DNA from 2 places in the Acetobacter papayae genome. Region 1 is predicted to be linked to the other one. Evidence: predicted binding sites of a transcription regulator. Region 1 holds the regulator's gene; the other holds the start of a gene.
The links. Region 1 encodes HrcA, which represses chaperone genes, less so after heat shock. Its sites were predicted from a motif close to GTTNGCACTCNCNNNNNGNGAGTGCNAAC; they were not measured.

Region 1 (4,582 bases):
CGCGCCTGGCGTGCCGCTTCAGGGGCTGACAGGATTCTGGACGCCGCCACCGTGCATGAAACGGTGGATGACGCCATAGCCGACCTGCACCATGTCTATGCCACCTGCCCGCGCCCGCGCCATGTGGTCAAAACGGTCATGACTGCGCGTGGTGGTGCGGCCGAACTGCGCGCCGCCACCCAGCGCGGGCTCAAGGTGGGGCTGATGTTCGGCCCCGAACGCGCCGGGCTGGATAACGAGGACATGGCCCGCGCGGATGCGCTGATCCGCTACCCGCTCAACCCGGCTTTCATGTCGCTCAATCTGGCGCAGGCCGTCATGATCATGGCGTATGAATGGTGGATGACCGAGGACAGCACGCCCCCTCGTGCGCTCATGACCAACGAAACCCATGTGGCCACCAAGGGCGAGCTTGAGAATTTCTTCGCTCATCTGGAGCGTGAACTGGATGATTGCGGTTTTCTCCGCAACCCGGAAAAACGCCCCGGCATGGTGCGCAACCTGCGCCATTTCTTTACCCGTGGCGAAGTCACGGAACAGGAACTGCGCACCCTGCACGGTGTAGTGCGCGAACTGGCTCACCCGCGCAAGGCGGGCGCATAATCAGCCGTTCCGCTTAAAAAAACGGCTGTCGGCGTCTTACCGCCGACAGGGTTTTAATAGATCAGGCCAGACATGTTGCGCGAAAGGCCTCGAACGCGCGGGCGCGGTGGCTGATCGCGTTTTTTTCGGCATCGCTCATTTCGGCAAAACTGCGGGTTTCGCCTTCGGGCTGGAAAATCGGGTCATAGCCATGCCCGGCCGCCCCACGCGGCGGCCAGACGATCTCGCCTTCCACACGGCCTTCAAAACTATGGGTCGTGCCATCGGGGAACGCCAGACACAGCACGCAGGTAAACCATGCGTTGCGCTCATCCGCGCCGATACCCTCTTCAATCCGCTGCATGGCGGCGGGAAAATCCTTGTCCGGCCCGGCCCAGCGGGCGGAATAAATGCCCGGCGCACCGCCGAGTGCTGACACGCACAGTCCCGAATCATCTGCCAGCGCAGGCAGCTTGGCCGCCTCTGCCGCAGCCTGCGCCTTGATAGCGGCATTGCCCGCAAAGCTCGTGGCGGTTTCCTCGGGTTCGGGCAGGTCCAGTTCTCCAGCGGAGAGAACGGTAATGCCAAAGGGGGCCATAAGGGCTTTGAACTCGGCCAGTTTGCCCGCGTTATGGGTTGCCAGTACAAGGCGGCTGCCACGTTCGAGCCGGGGTTTGGTCATGCGGGGTCTATCCTTTGCGGGTCATGTTTTATCTGGCGCGGGTCAGGCGGCCAGTGGCAGGCTACCTGTGGCACGGTATAGGACAATCAAGAAACCCCGCAATCCGGCGGCGTAACCGCAAACTGCCGGACATTGTGCTGCCTGCCGTGCGGTGTATCGGCAGGCGAGCCGAGCAGGCGGCATGAAGGAGAGCCGAAAGCGATGACGACGACCATGCGTGGCCTGCTGCCTGTTCGCCCCTCCCTGCCGCCCGGTCTGGATGCACGCGCCGCTACCATCCTGCGCGAGGTGGTGGAGGAATACGTGGCCAGTGGCGAGCCCGTAGGCTCGCGCACCGTGGCGCGCAGGCTGGGGCTACCGCTCTCGCCCGCGACAATCCGTAATGTCATGGCCTCGCTGACAGAGGCCGGGTTGCTGTTCGCCCCCCATATTTCCGCAGGGCGTCTGCCAACAGAGGCGGGATTGCGCCTGTTTGTGGACGGGCTTTTGCAGTTCGGCGCGCTGTCTGATGAGGAGCAGAAGGTCATCGACCAGTCGCTCGAAGCGCTGGGGCGTTCCTTGCAGGATACATTGTCGGAGGCCTCGGCCCTGCTGGCGGGCATGTCTGGTGCGGCGGGGCTGGTGATCGCCCCCAAGGGCGAAGGCGGGGTCAAGCATATCGAGTTCGTGGCGCTGGGCAGTAACCGCGCATTGGTGGTGCTGGTGGGGGCTGATGGCCATGTGGAAAACCGCGTGATCGAAACGCCCCCCGGTATGCCGCCTTCGGCACTGGTGGAGGCCGCCAATTATCTGAACGCACGCGCCATGGGCGTCTCGCTGAGCGACCTGCGCCGCAGGGTTGCAACCGATATGGATCAGGACAGCACAGCACTGGATAGTCTGGCGGCCGAGGTGGTGGAAAGCGGACTGGCCATCTGGAATGGTGGCCGGGCGGAAAGTGGCGGCACGCTGATCGTGCGCGGGCAGTCACGCCTGCTGGCTGATGTGGACGGGCAGGAGCGGCTATTGGCTATCCAGTCGCTGTTTGACCGGCTGGAGGCGCAGGAAACCATGCTGCGCCTGCTCGAACTGGTGGAAAATTCCGAGGGTGTACGCATTTTCATTGGCGCGGAAAGTGGGCTGTTCGGCACCACGGGCATGTCGGTGGTCATGGCCCCGGCCCGCAACGAGGCCAATCGCATTGTAGGGGCCATCGGGGTGATCGGCCCCACGCGGATCAATTATGGCCGCGTGGTGCCGGTGGTCGATTATACCGCCCGGCTTCTGGGTGACATGCTGGGCTGACCCAAAACCCCGGCCAGAACAGGGCCGGGGACATGCCGCCATGAGTGATGGGCGTTATGCGGCGGGTTTGGTTTTCTGCGCGTTCAGGCGGTCTATGGTCTCGCGGTCATGGGGCTCGGGCTCGGGCCGGGCATAGACATAGCCCTGTATTTCCTGACAGCCTTCGGCCCGGATCGCATCCAGATGCTCCTGCGTTTCCACCCCTTCGGCCACGGTGGTCACGCCAAGGCGATGGCCGATATCGGCAATGGCGCGCACCACCGCAGCGCAGTCCGGGCGGGTGGTGGAATCGCGCACGAAGGAGCCGTCGATCTTGATCTTGTCGAACGGAAAGCTGCGGATATGCGACAGGGAGGAATAGCCCGTGCCAAAGTCGTCCAGCGCGATATGCACGCCCATTGCCCTGAGTTGATGCAGTTCTTCCATCACGCGGGATTCGTCATTGACCAGCGCTGTTTCGGTCACTTCGATTTCCAGCCGTGTGGCGGGTAGGCCTGAGGCTTGCAGGGCGGTGCTTATCAGGCCTGCCAGTGTGCCCTGTCCAAGCTGGGCGGCGGAAATATTGACCGCCACCCGCGCCTCATCCGGCCAGGATGCGGCGTCACGGCAGGCGCGGTGCAGCACAAGCTGCCCCAGCCGTTCGATCAGGCCTGTCTGTTCAGCCACGGGAATGAAAACGGCAGGGGAAATCCAGCCCTGTTCGCTCGAATGCCAGCGGATAAGCGCTTCACGCGCGGTAACGGCGTTGGTCTGGGCGTTGACGATGGGCTGATAGAATACGAACAGGCTCTCGCCCGTAACCAGTGCCTCGCGCAGTTCGTTTTCAAGGCGCAGGCGGTCCTGCAGGTTTTGCTCCATCGTATCGGCAAAAAACCTGAAGTCGTTCTTGCCCGCATCCTTGGCGGCGTAGAGTGCAATATCCGCGCGCGACAGCAGGGTTTCGCTATCGGTACCATGCTGTGGGCATAGCGCTATGCCCACCGATGCGCTGACACGCACATGCAGGTCTCTGGCCAGCCTGTAGGGCTCTTCCACACAGCGGATTATGGTATTGGCCAGTTCTTCGTTAAAGGCGGGGTCGTTACTTTCCGACATGATGACGAATTCATCGCCACCCAGACGGCAGATCGATACCCGGCATCCGTTTTTACTGCGGTCATCGCACAGGGCCTGCAGGCGGCGGGCGGTCTCGCGCAGCAGGGTGTCACCCGCGCGGTGGCCGTGGGTATCATTGACCAGCTTGAACCCGTCCAGATCAATAAACAGCAGGCTTAGTTCGGTCGAACCGGAGTGAATCCGTGCTTCCAGCAGATCATGGAAGGTGTTGCGGTTGGCAAGGCCCGTCAGGCTGTCATAGCGCGCCAGATGCAGAATACGGTTTTCCGCCTCCACTTCCTTGGTTACGAGCGCCCATGTGAGCATGGGACCAAGGTAGTGGCCGTTATTGTCGTTGATGGCGGAAATCTTGAGATCAAGAATTTCACTGCCCAGACTGATCCGCGCGTTGTGCGGCAGGTTATCGGGGTTGGCCAGAATACGCCGCTGGTGCTCGGGGTGGCGGTGGAAGATGTCGATACAGGTGCCGATCAGGTTTTCGGCCTTGACCGGCAAAAGGTGCTCGATGCTGCAGATCAGTTTGCGCGAGGTCGCGTTGGCGTAGTTGATGCGTAAGGAGTCGGGCTCGACCGTCATGACTGCCACGGGCATATCGTCAATCATGTGCAGCAGGCGTTTGTGTTCGCGCTCGTTGCGGTGGTCCATGAGGGCGATGTTCAGCCCGCTCAGCACGATAATGCCCGCCAGCCCCGCAGTGACCAGCGCCAGTGCGCGGAATGTTTCAGGCGATGAAAAATGCCCGGCAACGGATGAGGGTGTGATGCTGAGTGCCAGCATGCCGGTAAAGTGCAGGCTGATAATGGCCAGCATGAGCAGTGCTGTCATTATACCCGTGCGTTGCACCTGCCGCTCGCTCTCGCCCCCGACCAGAAAGGCCCCGGAGGCAAGTACCATCGCCAGCACGACGGACAGGACAAG
Region 2 (4,582 bases), on a different contig from region 1:
CAGTATCCGCCGCGCAAAGGATGCGGATCTGGTGATCGCCAACCATGCGCTGGTCATGGCGCAGGCAGCCTATGCACAGGCGGGCATTAGCGATGATGCCGCAAACAGCCCGGAAAATGCCCCCCCCTCACGCTATGTCTTTGATGAAGGCCATCATCTGGCCGATGCGGCGGATGGTGCTTTCTGCACTGAACTCTCCGGGCTGGAAGCAGCGGAACTCAGGCGCTGGCTGCTGGGGGCGGAGGGCCGACGCTCCCGCGCGCGCGGGCTCAAGCGGCGGCTGGATGATCTGGTTGTCGGCCACCCACGACTGGAAACACCGCTGGACGCGGCATTAACCGCGGCCCATGCACTCCCCGCTCCCGGCTGGTCCACCCGGCTGGCGGATGAAGACACAGCGCAGGAAGGCATGGAGCCAGATCCGCCGCCGCAGGAACCCGAGGTCTCCTTCGCCTCAACACTCCTCTTGCCGCCAGATGCGCCCGCCGCACAGCCTGTCATGGACAACCCAACCGAGGCTTTTCTGCGCCTGCTGCGCCAGCAAAGCCTTGCCCGTGCGCATGAAGGCGGACGGCAGCATTTACAGGGCGGCACGCTGGAATGCGACCTGCACCCTCTTGTGCCGGGTCTGGCGCAAGCCGGGCAGCTACTCTCCCGCGCACTGACCCGCCTTGTAGAGCCTCTACGCACGCTCTGCGACCGCCTGCGCGAGCGGCTGGAAGAAGATGCCGACAGTCTGGACAGCGCCACCCGCGTACGGATCGAAGCCATGACGCGCGCCTTGCACCGCCGTGCCATTGCCCGGTTGGATGCGTGGCTGGCCATGCTGTCCGAACTGGAGCTCTCACCCCAGACTGAAGGCCGCGTGCCTTCACATGTGCATTTCATCCGGCTGGAACGGCGTGAGCGCCAGCGCATGGGCGAACAGGACGTGGGCCTGCACCGCCACTGGATAGACCCGACCATTCCATTTGCCGCCACCATGGCTATTCCCGCACAGGGAATGCTGATTACCTCCGCCACCCTGCGCGACCACCAGCCCACCACCATATCGTCCGATAACAACCCGGATGACAGTCGAGAGGCCGATGATGCTGAACGCACATGGGAAGCGGCAGAGGCCCGCACAGGGGCCAATCATTTTCCCTCACCCGCCATACGGGCCAGCCTTGCCAGCCCGTTCAACTATCAGGCACAGACTCGTGTCTTTATCGTAACGGATGTAGACAACAGCAGTATTGTGGACCTGTCAGCCGCCTTCCGCACGCTGTTTATGTCCTCTGGCGGCGGGGCGTTGGGGCTGTTTACCGCTATTTCCCGCCTACGGGGGGTGCATGAGCGTATTGCCCCCACATTGGAGGAAAACGGGCTGCCGCTTTACGCCCAGCATGTCGATGCCATGGACAACAATACGCTGGTGGATATTTTCCGCACCGAGGAACATGCCTGCCTGCTCGGAACCGATGCCATGCGTGATGGGGTGGATGTGCCGGGCAATGCGCTCCGGCTGGTCGTGTTCGAGCGGGTGCCATGGCCACGCCCCGATATCCTGCACCGGGAGCGGCGCATTCATCTGGCGGGTGGAGACCCAAAAGGATTTGATGATGCCATTGCCCGCCTGCGTCTTCGACAGGCTTTCGGGCGGCTGATCCGCCGTCAGTCAGACCGTGGGGTATTTGTCCTGCTGGACCGGCGCGCACCTTCGCGCCTGCTCTCCGCCTTTCCCGGCGGGGTGGAAACACACAGGGCCGGGCTTGCACAAACTGCGCGTGCCATTACGGCCTTCCTGCATGCCAAACCCGATGCGCCACCATCAAGCGGTCAAGCCGCAACGCTGGATGACGCATGGGAAAACGGCCCCCCGCAAGACAGGGAGCCGTAACGGCCTTAAATAACCTGAAGGTTGGTCGCAGCCTGCTTGCCACGCTCTTCCACCAGATCGAAGGACACTTTCTGCCCGTCGTTCAGGCCGCGCAGGCCAGCAGCCTGAACGGCCGTAATGTGCACGAAAACATCCTTGCTGCCTTCATCGGGAGCAATAAAACCATAGCCTTTGGTGGTATTGAACCACTTGACGGTACCGGTGGGCATGAGCGGGAACGATCCTTGTTTCTCTTCAACTCCCGGCCACACACCACGCACTGCCGGGGTTTATGGTTTAATCCCGTCATGTGCGGGCGGTCTTGTCAATCAGAATATCCAGCCAGCCCTCAGGGAGCCAGTGCATTTTCCAGAAAGGACAGGCTACGTTCGCGTGCCAGAGCATAGGCTGGCGCATTGAAGGCCGCCCGCTCGGCACAGCCGAAACCATGCCCGGCTTCGTCGTAAACAAACATCTCCAACTCGGAATGTCTTTGGCGAATGGCTGCAATGTCAGCAGGCGGAATACTGGCATCCTGCCCGCCAAAATGCATCTGCACCGGGCAGGCAGGTTCCTGCTCCAGTGCCGAGGCTATGCCCACGCCATACCAGCAGCAGGCGGCGGCCAGCCCTTCAAGACGGCAGGCACTTTCCCATGCAAGCGTGCCTCCCCAGCAATACCCGATCATACCTGCCCTGCCCGAACGCGGGTGGGCCAGCACGGCGCGCAGGTCGGCCAGTGTCTGCTCAAGGGGAATCCGTGCGCGCAGGGCCTTGCCCTGCTCCACATCCGCCGCAGTATACCCCAGCGAGATACCCCGCTCGGCCCTGTCGAACAGGGCGGGGGCCAGCACATGAAAGCCCGCCTGCGCAAAATCTTCGCAAACCGCGCGGATATGGTGGTTCACCCCGAAAATTTCCTGCAAGACCACAAGCGTGGGCCGCAGGCCGGGCTGTCCCTCCTCCCAGACGTCAAAACCATGGCCGTCAGCGGCCTCGAGTGATATCCAGTGTCCCATCAGAGCGCCCCTTGTTATACCGGGTTTGCAAGCCTGTAGCGGCACCATAACCGATGCCAGCTCCGGCCATTATGACGTCAAAAAGAAACTGCGCGCCATTCCTTGACACCGCCATGGGGCGCACCTATCTCCTGTTCTGGCACTCCCGGGGTGGGAGTGCTAACGTAACGCGGCGTTATGTTACGCGCGGCAAAACTGATGGTGCTGCTTCCTGATACAAGGGCACCGTCACAGCAAGAATGTGGAGCGATCCATAATGACGAAGTTTCGTCCCTTACACGACCGTGTAGTTGTCCGCCGCCTTGAAGGCGAGCTGAAGACGGCTGGCGGAATCATCATCCCCGACACCGCCAAGGAAAAGCCGATGGAAGGCGAAGTTGTCGCCGCCGGCCCCGGTGCGCGCAACGAACAGGGCCAGATCGTGGCTCTGGACGTCAAGGCTGGCGACCGCATCCTGTTTGGCAAATGGTCCGGCACGGAAGTGAAGATCGACGGCGAAGAGCTGCTGATCATGAAGGAAAGCGACATTCTGGGCGTGATTTCCGCCTGAGCCGCTAACCCTTATCGCAATTCAAGAACGATCTTCACAGGAGACATTCAATGGCTGCCAAAGACGTAAAGTTTGGTGCTGATGCCCGCCAGCGTATGCTGCGCGGCGTGGACATTCTGGCCGACGCGGTCAAAGTAACGCTGGGCCCCAAAGGCCGTAACGTTGTTCTGGACAAGAGCTTCGGCGCGCCCCGCATCACCAAGGACGGCGTTTCCGTCGCCAAGGAAATCGAACTGGCTGACAAGTTCGAAAACATGGGCGCACAGATGCTGCGCGAAGTGGCCTCCAAGACCAACGACGTGGCCGGTGACGGCACCACGACGGCAACCGTGCTGGCTCAGGCCATTGTGCGCGAAGGCATGAAGGCCGTTGCCGCTGGCATGAACCCGATGGACCTCAAGCGCGGTATCGACAAGGCCGTGACCGTGGTTACGGAAGAGCTGAAGAAGAACGCCAAGAAGGTCACGACCCCGGCGGAAACCGCTCAGGTCGGCACGATTTCCGCCAACGGCGAACACGAAATCGGCCAGATGATCTCCGAAGCCATGCAGAAAGTTGGCTCCGAAGGCGTCATCACGGTTGAGGAAGCCAAGCACTTCCAGACCGAACTCGACGTTGTCGAGGGCATGCAGTTCGACCGCGGCTACCTGTCCCCCTACTTCGTCACCAACCCGGAAAAGATGACTGCGGACCTCGAAAATCCGTACATCCTGATCCACGAGAAGAAGCTCTCTTCTCTCCAGCCCATGCTGCCGCTGCTTGAAGCCGTTGTGCAGTCCGGCCGCCCGCTGCTGATCATCGCTGAAGATGTCGATGGCGAAGCGCTGGCCACTCTGGTTGTCAACAAGCTGCGTGGCGGCCTGAAGATCGCCGCTGTGAAGGCTCCGGGCTTTGGTGACCGTCGCAAGGCCATGCTGGAAGACATCGCGATCCTGACCGGTGGCCAGGTTATCAGCGAAGACCTCGGCATCAAGCTCGAAACCGTGACGCTGAACATGCTTGGCACCGCCAAGAAAGTGCATATCGACAAGGAAAACACCACCGTTGTCGATGGCTCTGGCAGCTCGGACGACATCAAGGGCCGCGTGAAGCAGATCCGTGCGCAGATCGAGGAAACCTCCTCCGACTACGACCGCGAAAAGCTGCAGGAACG

Region 2: a site for HrcA is predicted at 3,015-3,043, ahead of ABF757_RS04910 (co-chaperone GroES). Genes of this name have one in related genera too.

The regions. Positions count from the first base shown of each region.
Region 1 is NZ_JBDNWF010000028.1:24,476-29,057, forward strand. Features, by position in the region: gene ABF757_RS09075 (RNA methyltransferase) at 1-603, shown strand, start outside; gene rdgB (RdgB/HAM1 family non-canonical purine NTP pyrophosphatase) at 665-1,264, opposite strand; gene ABF757_RS09085 (hypothetical protein) at 1,351-1,479, opposite strand; gene hrcA (heat-inducible transcriptional repressor HrcA) at 1,466-2,548, shown strand; gene ABF757_RS09095 (bifunctional diguanylate cyclase/phosphodiesterase) at 2,603-4,582, opposite strand, start outside.
Region 2 is NZ_JBDNWF010000009.1:82,354-86,935, reverse strand. Features, by position in the region: gene ABF757_RS04925 (ATP-dependent DNA helicase) at 1-1,882, shown strand, start outside; gene ABF757_RS04920 (cold-shock protein) at 1,888-2,091, opposite strand; gene ABF757_RS04915 (dienelactone hydrolase family protein) at 2,211-2,879, opposite strand; gene ABF757_RS04910 (co-chaperone GroES) at 3,136-3,429, shown strand; gene groL (chaperonin GroEL) at 3,480-4,582, shown strand, end outside.